Regions from separate parts of the Pseudoalteromonas sp. SG45-3 genome, predicted to be linked through region 4. Evidence: predicted binding sites of a transcription regulator. Region 4 holds the regulator's gene; each other region holds the start of a gene.
What was found. Region 4 encodes sigma-54, which starts transcription at its own class of promoters, with help from an activator protein. Its sites were predicted from a motif close to GTTGGCACGNNNNTNGNNT; they were not measured.
Positions count from the first base shown of each region.

Region 1: flgJ (flagellar assembly peptidoglycan hydrolase FlgJ) is a predicted target of sigma-54. The motif match lies at 2,055-2,073, and genes of this name have one in related genera.
Region 2: H5126_RS18915 (EF-hand domain-containing protein) is a predicted target of sigma-54. The motif match lies at 1,872-1,890, and genes of this name have one in related genera.
Region 3: H5126_RS16360 (TorF family putative porin) is a predicted target of sigma-54. The motif match lies at 1,031-1,049, and genes of this name have one in related genera.

Region 1 covers NZ_JACJEN010000013.1:15,266-18,458, reverse strand. The annotation lists gene flgK (flagellar hook-associated protein FlgK) at 1-1,000, opposite strand, end outside; gene flgJ (flagellar assembly peptidoglycan hydrolase FlgJ) at 1,002-2,018, opposite strand; gene H5126_RS14240 (flagellar basal body P-ring protein FlgI) at 2,185-3,193, opposite strand, start outside.
Region 2 covers NZ_JACJEN010000024.1:9,171-12,363, reverse strand. The annotation lists gene H5126_RS18925 (TrkH family potassium uptake protein) at 1-801, shown strand, start outside; gene H5126_RS18920 (flagellar brake protein) at 847-1,506, shown strand; gene H5126_RS18915 (EF-hand domain-containing protein) at 1,971-2,183, shown strand; gene H5126_RS18910 (calmodulin) at 2,324-2,536, shown strand; gene H5126_RS18905 (EF-hand domain-containing protein) at 2,612-2,827, shown strand; gene trkA (Trk system potassium transporter TrkA) at 2,909-3,193, opposite strand, start outside.
Region 3 covers NZ_JACJEN010000016.1:96,144-99,336, reverse strand. The annotation lists gene H5126_RS16365 (hypothetical protein) at 1-871, shown strand, start outside; gene H5126_RS16360 (TorF family putative porin) at 1,148-1,834, shown strand; gene H5126_RS16355 (YIP1 family protein) at 2,027-2,740, shown strand; gene H5126_RS16350 (efflux RND transporter periplasmic adaptor subunit) at 2,796-3,193, shown strand, end outside.
Region 4 covers NZ_JACJEN010000004.1:228,691-231,883, forward strand. The annotation lists gene lptB (LPS export ABC transporter ATP-binding protein) at 1-668, shown strand, start outside; gene H5126_RS07175 (RNA polymerase factor sigma-54) at 738-2,237, shown strand; gene hpf (ribosome hibernation promoting factor) at 2,264-2,551, shown strand; gene ptsN (PTS IIA-like nitrogen regulatory protein PtsN) at 2,556-3,008, shown strand; gene rapZ (RNase adapter RapZ) at 3,027-3,193, shown strand, end outside.

The DNA.
Region 1 (3,193 bases), on a different contig from region 4:
TAGCTTGATACGCATATGCGCCAACGGTAGGTATATTAAAAATATTACCCCCTAGCTGACCTGTTGCATCCATACCCAATTTGTTTTGTTCGTTAAATGCATCAGCAATAGCTAAGCCCATTTGACCAATTTGGTTTTGCGCAGGGACTAATATGTCATCTCTAAAAGCAAGTAAACCGCCAATTTTGCCTTTAAGCTTGCTTACATCAACTTCAAGCGGCACAGCTTTGCCACCATTAACGTCAAGCGTGAATTCTTTAAAGTTAGGATCAGGATCCCCTGTCATCGAAAATAAGTTAAATGCGCCATTTTGCATAACAACCGCTTCGCCTGTGCCCATAAAAACGAGTTTTTCGCCATTTGGACCATCAAGCGTTTCTATGTCTATTAGCTCTGACAAGTCGCGTATTGCTTTATCGCGTTCGTTATAGGTAGAGCTGGCATCTGCGGCGTTATTAGTGCCATTAACTGCTGCAATATTTTGATTTAGCGTGCTAATACTTTGAATGAGTGAGTTTGCTTCGTCTGAAAAAATTTCAAGCTGCTCGTTCACTACACTTTTTTGATCAAGCACGATGCCAGAAAGCCTATCCATTTGATCAATTAAGCTTTGCGCGTCGGTCATTACTAATGAGCGAGCAACGGTAGATGACGGTTGATTAAGCGCTTCTTGTACGTTATTAAATAAAGAGTTAATGCCAGTCGATAGATTATTCGACTCTTCAGAAAAAATAGTATCAACTCGATTTGCCTCTGTAATAAACTGATCGAAAAACGATTTATTAGAGGTGTCACGATTTAGCTGTGACTGAGCAAACTCGTTTAGTAATCGGTATGTTTCGCCTCGCCCTACTTGGTTGTCAACCATAGTAGTAAACTCTGTACGCTCGCGCACATAGCCTTCGGTATTAACATTGGCGATATTTTTACTTGTCGTTTGCAGTAGCTCCGAACTTGCTCTAACCCCAGAACTGGCAATGTTTAATAAATTAAACGACATGTTACTCTACTCCTTGGCGGATCACGTTTGCCGCAATGTCTTTTAGCTGGCTGCTATTGAGCACTTTTTTTATTTTGCTGGCATAATTTGGATCGGTTGCATAACCTGCTTTTTGTAATGAATCTAAAAAGTCATTTGGTTTTGCTGTATTTTGTAATGCTTCTTTGTAGCGTGGGTTTTGCGTTAAAAAATCAACGAAGTCGTTCACGCTATCTTTAATTGAATCGTAGGCTCTAAAGCTGGCTTGTTTTTTAACGGGTGTACCTTGCTCAAACTCAAGCGTTACTTTGCTTGCTTTGTCGCCTTCCCAGCTTTTATCTGACTTAATATTAAACAAGTTATTTGAGCTGCCACCGTCACTTTTGTTAATAATGTGCTTACCCCAACCGGTTTCAAGTGCCGCTTGTGCAACCATTACCGCAGGATTTAAACCAATTTTTTGCGCTGCAGTTTTAGCGTGTTCCCACACTGAACTTACAAACTCTTCTGCATTTTTAAATGTTGGGCTATCGGTTTTAGTCTCTGCAGTATCGACTTTAGGCTCAGCAATATCGGCTTTAGTACTCTTAACGATAAGATCGGGTTGCTTATTTTTTTGCTCATGAGGAAGAGCGGATCCGACTTGCGTATCGCTGAAAATATCGTTGGTTGTTCTAAGCACCGAGCCTGGCATAAAGTTTTTAGACTCAGGCGATAACTGCTGAACAATTAAATCGGCAAGGCCTAACGAGCCATTTGAAGAAAGCTCTGTTGAAAGTTGCTGGTCGTGCATTTCTTCAAAAAACTTTACGCCACTTGAATTAAATGGGCTGTCTTTGTCTTCAAATGCTTCGTTAGCTTTGCGCATTCCTTTGAGCAACATTTGCGTAAAAATAGCTTCAAATTGTGCGGCCGCTTTTTTGAGCGCAGCTTTAGAAGCATCAGTTGATGCATCGCCACTCGTTAAGGCTTCTTTACGAAGTGAATCTAAGTTGCCTAAATCAAAAAAGTTTTGTTTATCGAGATGATTAGTTTCCATCGGCTTTTTGACACAAAATGAATAATGCAGTTAAAAATGCAAAAATTGAGCCACTACCGATAAAACAAGGAAGATAAAAATAATAAACTTAAGTTGCTGTAAATAAAAAGCCCTAATTTCAAAAATATAGGGCTTGAGTAATACGTTATTTATTGGCTTGGGTTATTTATATAACAACCAACTGTCCGTTAATTGCGCCAGCTTCTTTTAGTGCTTCTAAAATAGCCATTAAGTCACCAGGAGCTGCGCCTACTTCGTTAATTGCGCGAACTAAATCGTCAAGGCTTACGCCTGGATTAAATACAAAGGCGCGCGAGTCATCTTGGTTTACATCAATAATACTTTGCTGCGTGACAACTGTATCACCGTTTGCTAGCGGATTTGGTTGTGACACGTTTTGTTGTTCTGCAATTGTTACTGTTAAGCCACCATGAGTTATAGCCGCAGGCTGAAGCTTAACGTTCTTGCCAATGACAATTGTACCGGTGCGCGAGTTAACTATAATTTTAGCGGCCATGTCAGCTGGTTTAAATTCTAAGTTTTCGAGTGTTGATAAATACGATACACGCTGGGATGCATCGCGTGGTGCTATAACACGAATAGAAACAGAATCTATTGCTTGTGCGCTATTTGGGCCAACTAAGTCATTAATTGTTTTTTCTAGGCGTTTTGCCGTTGTAAAGTCTGGGCGGTTTAAGTTGAAGGTAATGTAATCGCCTTGCATAAATGGGCTTTCCACGGCGCGCTCAACTGTAGCGCCATTTGGTATACGGCCAACTGTAGGGGTGTTAATTACAACCTTACTGCCATCAAGACCTTGTGCGCCTAAGCCACCGACAATTAAACTACCTTGTGCAATTGCATACACGTTACCATCTACACCTTTTAAAAAAGTTTGTAGTAAAGTACCTCCACGTAAGCTGCCTGCACTACCAATAGAAGAAACCGTTATATCTATTGTTTGCCCGGGTTTTCTAAATGCGGGTAATTCAGCATGCACAGCAACAGCGGCAACATTTTTAATTTTAGGACTTTGAGTTGAAGGTAGCGTAATACCAAAGCTGTTCAACATGCCTCTAAAACTTTGTTGTGTGTATGAGTTTTGCTCGCCAGTGCCCGGTAAACCAACCACTAAGCCATAACCAACTAGCTGGTTAGAGCGTACGCCTTCAACC
Region 2 (3,193 bases), on a different contig from region 4:
GTGGCGATAGGTGGTTTTTCTACTTACGACGCCTCCATGGGGCACTTTGACAGCCCTGTAATTAACTTTATTTGTGTGTTCTTTTTAATTATTGCCGCTGTTAACTTCTCCCTGCATTACGCCGCAGTGGCGAGCCGAAATATACAAGTTTATATTAGAGACCCAGAGTTTAAGGTGTTTTTGTGTATTCAATTAGCGCTGGTGGTTATTTGTTTTACCGTACTTTCCTCTAACGAAATATTTGCTAATGGCGACGAAACCCTAGATCAGGCGTTATTTCAAGCTGTTTCAATGAGTACAACAGCAGGCTTTGCTACTGATAACTTTTCAACATGGCCATTGTTTTTACCTATTTTACTTATATTTTCGAGCTTTATTGGTGGCTGTGCAGGCTCTACCGGTGGTGGCATGAAAGTAGTCCGCGTATTTTTACTTTATTTGCAGGGCGTGCGTGAGCTCAATCGTTTAGTGCATCCTCGTGCTATATATTCAATCAAGCTGGGTCGTAAGGCGTTGCCAGATAAAGTAGTAGAAGCCGTGTGGGGATTTTTCTCTGCATATGCGCTTGTATTTATTATTATTATGTTAGCGCTTATGGGCACGGGTATGGATAACATAACTGCGTTCTCAGCCACTGCGGCTTGTTTAAATAACTTAGGGCCTGGTTTAGGGGATGTAGCGTCGCATTATGGTGCTATAACAGATGGAGCTAAATGGTTGCTTACCATTGCAATGGTGTTTGGTCGCCTAGAAATATTTACTTTATTAGTGTTATTTACGCCTACTTTTTGGCGTGGATAAACGAGCGGCTTAAGTTTTAAATTACAAAATATTGGAAAAAGGGATATGCCAACAAATTTAGAAAAGCTAAAGCATATAAGTGTAGGCAGCTTAGTCGACCTAGAAATATTAACACCTACAAGCAGTAAGCGTGTTAAAACTGAATTAGTTGGTTTACTCGATAAACAGTTTATTATTTTAAATTATCCCAATGCTAAGCGTTTACCTGCAGCGAGTGACTATTTACGTGATGGCGTAATGGTTGTTGTAAGAGCGCTTATTGAAGGTAGTGGTGGGCAAGTTATTGCGTTTCGCCAACAAATTATGTCAGTAGCCTCTCATCCCGCTAAACTCGTCTTTATTAATTTTCCTAAGCAAGTGCAGTTATTTGCGCTACGCTCGCAAACACGCATACCTACCTTATTACCTGCAAAGCTAAAACTAAGTGACGATAGGGTACTTGAAGGCCTTATTAAGGACATTTCACTCACTGGTGTAATGTTTGATATTAGAGGCGATCAGCAAGCTGAAGGTATTAAAGATATGCAATGCACTGTCGTACTCAATAGTAGTGATAACGATTTTGAAGGTGAAATTTGCAGTGTTAAAGAGCATGCCGCAGGTGTGCACTGCGGAATTAAGCTACTAGCAAGCGAGGATGAAATGAAAACCTTTATGAAAGAGCATTTTATAGACCCATCTGCGCTTGAGCCCACCGTTGAATAAATCGTTTTTCGCTTATTTGCAACAAAATGGCGTTTTAAGCGGATATTTATAAAGTATTTTTTGTTTTTATATAATTAAAAATATTATTCAAATAAAACAGTGTTTTACGTATTGTTTGTTATGGCTTGTTTTTTGTTGTTATAGCTACTTCGTTAAAATTAACCTGAATTGTTTTTTAAAATCCCTCCTTTTATAGCTCTACATTTTAAAATGTATCTTTTTATATAAACATAACTATTTGTTTTTAATAACTTTAGTTCTTTACCTCTAAAGCGTGTTGCGAAAAGGCAACAGTAATGACTCTGAAAATTCCTAATTATTGTACGTTTTATTTTTAACTTATTGAAAGTTAATGTCTTTTCAATGTTGGCATTTAAGTTGTAATAGTCAGGGTGTACTGAACGAAATCGTGGTTCAAAGTGAAATACTTAATCGCACACACATAAATTTGAAGGATACATATTATGAAAAGCATTAATAAAACTTTAGCACTTATCGCTATTGCATCTTCTTCAGCCGCTTTTGCAGCAACAGATTTTGACACACTTGATGTAGACGGCAGTGGCACAATTAGCCAAGCAGAAGCATCAGTAGACGCAAAATTAATGAGCATGTTTTCTGAGCTTGATACTGACCAAAATGGTGAGTTATCAAAAGAAGAATTTTCAGAAGCTTAATTAAAAAGTATTTATCCTGAGTTGCCAAAGACAACCTAAGTAGGCAAGGGAGCTTACGAAAGAGGATAACAAGGAAGTGAAAAATTACGTTTTAAGTTAAACGAAGCAATTTTTTTGATAGAACATTGAAGGATTAAGTTATGAAACATTTAAATAAAGCATTAGCACTTATAGTACTAGCATCTTCTTCAGCTGCATTTGCAGCATCAGATTTTGACAGCCTTGATATCGATGGTAGCGGCACAATTAGCCCAAGCGAAGCGGCTGTCGATACCGATTTAATGGCTGAATTTATTGAGCTAGATACCGACGGTAGCGGCGAGCTTTCTAAAGAAGAATTCGCTAATTACTAATCTTTTTTCAGATTAAACATTTTTCACAGTCAGGGATCTTTGAAAAGGACTTCCCATATTACTAGGAATATTATTATGAAAACATTCAATACAACACTTGCAGTTATCGTTTTAGCATCTTCATCAGCAGCATATGCTGCAGTAGATTTTGCCTCTTTTGATGCAGATGGCGACGGTGCGATTACAATGGAAGAAGCGAAGGTTAACCCTCAACTTGTGAAGATTTTTGATGATTTAGATACTGATGGAAATGGTGAAATCTCTAAAGAAGAGTTTTCAAAGGTACAGTAATCAATATTCGAAGATACTCCACTAAAGCCGCCTTAGTCAGCGGCTTTTTTGTATTTTAAATTAACTAATTAGCGTAACTAGTTAAAGGAATATAGCACTTACTTGGAATAGTTTTTCTACAACGGTAATATGTTTTTTGTCGATTAAAAACATAATGACATGATCGCCCGACATAATAATTGTATCATCGTGGGCTATCAGTACATCGTCATTACGTACTATTGCGCCAATAGTTGTACCCGCAGGAAGTTTTATGTCGGCAATCGCACGACCAACCACTTTAGATGTGCTTTCATCACCATGAGCTACCGCTTCTATGGCTTCTGCTGCGCCTTTACGCAGTGAATACACATTAACAATATCACC
Region 3 (3,193 bases), on a different contig from region 4:
GTGGCCTGTAGTAAGTGTATTTGTAGAACAACACAAAGACGTTATTGCTCTTGATGAACAGCTTCGCTTAGTAGACTACATTAAGAGCATTCGTGAACAATCTCTTAAAGATATGATTCCTGAAGACTTACTTGCGTTTAGCGGTAAGCACATGGCATCACTTGATCCAAGCACATATAACTTTGACGTTGAATGGTTTGCATCAACAAAAAGTGCGAAGAGCTTTCATCAAATGCTTAGCGATTTACCAGGTGCCTTTGACGATGCACTAGTAAATATTCCACTAGAAGGTGACATTACTCAATACGAATATCAACAATTTGTTGCTGCTTATTCAAAAATATTCACCGACAATAATGAAAAACCAACACTTGCGCCTGCAACACGACTACTTGCAATGCGTCGCCCTGATATATTTACTCCGATCACAAACAATCGATTAGATGCATTATGCGGTGCCCTTGGTGTTTCTAAACTAAAAAATAGTGATTTTGAGCGTTACTGGCAAGATATTGTAAAAGGTATTCAAGCTATGTCATGGTACAAAATGGCTAAACCTAGTAATGAGTTAGAAGAACAATTAGTTGCTATTAAAGCACTAATCCCATGTTTCTTTCACTATGCTGATGCTAAAACACCAGATAACTCTAACTACATCAAACTGTTAAGTAAGCCTAAACGAACTACAACTACGACAGGTAAAACTCAGCGTAGAGGTAAAGAGTCTGCAGAAATTTTAGTAGACCGCGCACTTGCTGCTGACGATATTCCTGAGCACATTCGCAGTAAGCGCGATTCAATTGTGAGTGAAGTTCAAAAAGGTCGTAGTGTAAACGAAACAATTAGCCTTATGCGCACTATATTTGGCTAAAAACTTCTAATTTAGCCGTACTTTTATGGTGCGGCTAGGTTAATTTATGCACCAGCAGTGTGCGCAACATCTTCCTACATACCATATCTCTTCTCAATCTATAAAATACAAGCTCATGTTTTTAATGTATAAAAATAATTTTTAATAAAAAATAATGAAGCTGGCACATACAGTGCAATTATCTCGTTAGTTAAACAATAAAAAGCCGTCAGCCTAAAGGTTCCGAATACATAATAAAAACCTTGGCGAGCAAAAATCATATAACGGGAAATGGACATGCTAAAACTAAAAAAAACCATCGCTATAAGTGCTATAGCATTAATGGGCGCAACATCTTTAACGTCAACAGCCGTACATGCTGAAGTAACAGCAAACGCAGCGGCAACATCAAACTACTTATGGCGTGGTCAAGAGCAAACTGGGGGCGATGCAGCTATTTCAGGCGGTATTGATTACGCTAATGAATCGGGCTTTTATGCAGGTACTTGGGCTTCAAATGCATCGTGGGCAGATGAAATGACCTATGAGCTTGATTTATATGCAGGCTTTGGTGGCGACATTAACGAAAGCGTTAGCTATGATGTTGGCTATATTTATTACGCTTACCCAGATGCAGCTTCTGAAGCTGACGCAGATTTTTCTGAAATTTACGGTAGCATCAGTGTTGAAGGCTTTACATTTGGTGCTTCAGTACTTGCAACATCAGCTGCAAGTGGTGATGGTACAGACTTTGGTGATTCACTTTACCTGACAGCTGACTACGGTTTTGCTATTGGCAGTAACGGCACTGAAATGGCACTTCACTTAGGCCACTACTCTGGTGACTTTATTGGCGATGATAATATCTTAGATTACGGTGTATCAATTTCGAAAGATGGTTTCACTTTTGGTTTATCTGATACAGATATGGATGACTCAGATATTAAAGCTTACGTTGCTTATTCTGTAGACTTTAATTTATAAGAAAGAATGTGTTACTTGCTGCGACACGAAGGGCCTTTTGGCCCTTTTCTCGTTTTTGAACAAGACCCCTCACACCTGTTAACAAAACGTTACAATTGAATGAAAACAATACATACATTTTCCTTTATTCTATTACCTAGTCACTGGGCATTTATAACTGCCTAGCCATAAAATAGGTATAAAGGAATAATAATGAAATCACCTAACGCGTTTAGCGCCCTACTCGATATTTATATAAGTCCTAGTAAAGCTTTCAATGGTGTTGAACACGCCAAAGGTTGGTCATGGCTTGCTTTTATAGTCATGTCTTTAGTTTCAATGGCGAGTATTTATATTTTTTATTCCACTGTTGATATGCAGTTTTTGATTAATGAGCAAGTAGCAGCATCAACTATTGATGCGACGATTGGCGAGCAAAAAATGATTCGCCAAAGTATAGAGCAAAATGCAGAAGGCCAAATATGGTTTGGTTTGTTTGGCGGCGTAATTGCGCTGGCTATCATGAATGCATTAATGGCACTTTATTATATGCTTGTGGCTAAACAAGATCCTGAATCAGAACATAGCTACGGAGCTTGGTATGGATTCGCTACCTGGACAATGATGCCAGTTGTTATTTCAAGCCTAGGAACAATTGCTCTTGTACTAAGTGCAAGTACAGATCAAATATCTCAACAAGCCGTATATAGCTACGCATCTATTAACCAATTAATAATAGGACTTGAAATTGGCCATCCTTTTTATAGCTTATTAGAATCAATAAACTTATTTAGCTTTTGGAGCATTGCGCTGGGAATGATCGGCTTAAAATGCTGGACTAATTTTTCAACTAACAAAGCACTCCTATTCTCTGCTCTTCCTTCAATTATTATTTTTGGTATTTGGGCAATCATTGCAGCAAGTTAACTCTTAAGTGGAGGTAGATACTAGCTCCACATTACTTAATTCACGGATAGATAAAATGAAAAAAGCAATAATCATCACACTCGCTGTAGGCGCATTTATAGCCCTAATTGTGTCAAAGCAAATTTCTGGCGATGAAAAACAAGCCGAAGTAAATATTGCTCAAGTAGAGCTTGGCGACATTGCTGACTCAATAATGGCTTCAGGTAATTTAGTTTTTAATACACAAGTGCAATTACGCTCTGAAGTGACAGGCCGAGTAGATAAAATATTTGTTCAAGAAGGCCAAGGAGTTAAACAAGGCGATATGTTAATGCGCCTTGATACAACTGCTTTTGAATCAGAAGTTTCCCGTAGTAAAGCAATCCTTCGCGCCACAGAAATTGAAATTAAACACAATAAAACACGCCTTGCTAACCTAGAGCGCCAACTTAAAAGACAAAAAGACTTATATGA
Region 4 (3,193 bases):
AAAACGTCGGCCTTGAAGTACAAGCTGGCAGTATAGTTGGCTTACTTGGCCCTAACGGTGCTGGTAAAACAACGACTTTTTATATGATTGTAGGGCTTGTTCCTAGCGACAAAGGTAAAATATCTATTGATGATAACGATATTACTCTTTTACCTATGCATAGTCGTGCTAGATTAGGCATAGGCTACTTACCACAAGAGTCATCGATTTTTAGAAAGCTGACTGTTTATCAAAACTTAATGGCCATTTTAGAAACACGCAAAGAACTAAATAAACAAGCCAGAGAAGACACGCTCAATAACTTATTAGATGAATTTAGCATACAACACATTCGTGATAGCCAAGGTATGGCATTATCGGGTGGAGAACGTCGTCGTGTAGAAATAGCACGAGCGCTGGCAGCAGATCCTAAATTTATATTACTGGATGAACCGTTTGCCGGTGTTGACCCTATTTCGGTATTAGATATAAAGAAAATAATAGAACATCTTAAAAATCGTGGGATTGGTGTATTAATTACCGACCATAACGTAAGAGAGACCCTTGATGTTTGTGAAAAAGCCTACATTGTTTCTCATGGGGAGCTGATTGCATCAGGTACTCCAGAACACGTATTAAATGATAAAACAGTACGCGATGTTTACTTAGGCGAGCAATTTAGGCTGTAACATTTACGCCATGTCTTTAAGCATCTGCTAGTATTAATTATAACAACATAAAAGGATTGTTAGAGATACATGAGGCAATCACTACAGCTGCGCATGGGCCAGCAACTTACAATGACTCCACAGTTGCAACAAGCTATTCGTTTGTTGCAACTCAGTACATTGGATCTCCAGCAAGAAATACAAGAAGCTCTCGACAGTAATCCACTATTAGAGGTTGAAGAGGCAGACTATTCCGAAGACGCTGCTGGTAAAAACGAGCAAAAAGCTGATACCGATGACATAACTGTTAGCGCATCTGCTGATGATGCTCCGAGCGAATATGAACAAGATACTGGTGAAGCACTTGCAAAAGACACGCTAAGTGACGACATGGCTATGGATGTTAGTTGGGATGAGTACATGAGTGCCGCTCCTGCAGCCTCATCAGGTCCAATGCCCGAAGACGAATCAATATACCAAGGCGCCTCTACTGAAACGCTCCATGAGTATTTAATGTGGCAATTACAACTAACGCCATTTAGCCCTACAGACGAAGCTATTGCTATTGCTATTGTAGAAGCTGTCGATGATTCAGGTATTTTAACACTAAGCTGCGAAGAGATTTTAGAAAGCTTTAATCAAGAAAACGAAGATGATAACGAAGTCGAACTTGATGAAATTGAAGCGGTATTAAAACGCATCCAACTGTTTGATCCTGTTGGTATTGCTGCACGTAGTTTACAAGAGTGTTTGTGTATTCAGCTTAATCAATTTGATAAAGAAACACCTTATATTAATGAAACGAAAATGATTTTAACCGAGCATATTGATCTATTAGCAGCTCGCGACTATCGTACATTAATGAAAAAAACTAAGCTCAAAGAAGAAGAGCTTAAAGAAGTAATGACACTAATACATACTCTCAACCCAAAACCTGCAGATACTATTGTAAGGGAAGAATCTGAGTATGTTATTCCTGATGTGTCAGTTAAAAAAATTAAAGGCCGCTGGGTTGTCGAATTAAACCCAGATAGCATGCCTAAAATTCGTGTTAATAGCCAATACGCAGCAATGTCTCGCACTGTAAAATCAAGTGGCGACAGCCAGTTTATTCGCTCACATTTACAAGAAGCTAAATGGTTTATTAAAAGCTTAGAAAGTAGAAACGACACGCTATTAAAAGTTACTAATTGTATTGTTAAGCAACAACAAGGCTTTTTTGAACATGGCCCTGAAGCCATGAAACCAATGGTTTTAAATGATGTGGCTGAAATGGTAGAAATGCACGAATCGACAATTTCGCGTGTTACTACTCAAAAGTACATGCATACACCCCGTGGTATATTTGAGCTTAAATATTTTTTCTCAAGCCATGTAAGTACTGAAAACGGTGGTGAATGTTCATCTACAGCAATACGTGCGCTTATCCGAAAATTAATCGCAGCAGAAAACTCAGCAAAACCATTGAGTGATAGCAAAATAGCGGATATATTGGCTGAGCAAGGAATTAAAGTAGCGAGACGTACAATCGCAAAATACCGCGAATCTCTTGCTATTCCACCGTCAAATCAGCGTAAAAGTCTGATTTAAGACGCTAAACTAAGAGGGTAATGCTTATGCAACTAAACTTAACTGGTCGTCACGTAGAATTAACCGATTCACTAAGAGACTATATTAATACTAAATTTGCGAAGCTTGAAAGACACTCTGATCATATTAATAATGTTCATGTCATTCTCGATGTAGAAAAATTAAATCAAAAAGCAGAAGCCACAATACACGTAAGCGGTGCTGAGCTATTTGCCTCTACAGAACATCAAGATATGTATGCCGCTATTGACTCGTTGATCGACAAGCTCGATCGCCAAGTAATCAAACACAAAGAGAAGCTTGCTCGACACTAATATGATGAAATTAAGTTCACTTATATGCCAGGACTGCAGCAAAGCTGCGGTCCTTTTTAATAGCAAAAAAAGAATTTTAGAGTTCATTAGCGAACTTGCTCACGACAAACTTCCGTATTTACCGCAACAAGATATTCTTAATGCTTTAATGAGCAGAGAGAAATTAGGTAGTACAGGTATAGGGCGTGGCATTGCTATTCCTCATGGAAGAATGAGCGGTGCAGAAGAGCCTTTGGCTTTAGTGCTCGTTAGCGAAACTCCAATAAACTTTGATGCAATCGATAATCGCCCTGTTGATATTTTTGTCGCACTCATCGTACCAGATGGCGATAACCAGCAGCACTTAAAGACTCTAGCAACCATTGCTGATAAACTAAACAACAAAGATTTTTGTAAACAGTTACGCAGTGCAAAATCTGATACTGAGCTTTACCAAGTTATTGTCGATCAATCATAGTTTTATAAAGGGTGTTAAATGGAGTTAATTATCATAAGCGGCCGTTCTGGTTCTGGAAAGTCGGTTGCTTTGCGCGTTGTAGAAGATTTAGGTTATTATTGCGTAGATAATATTCCAGTAAACCTACTACCTTCATTAGTTCGCAGTGTGTCTGATAGCTACGATAAAATTGCTGTTAGCATTGA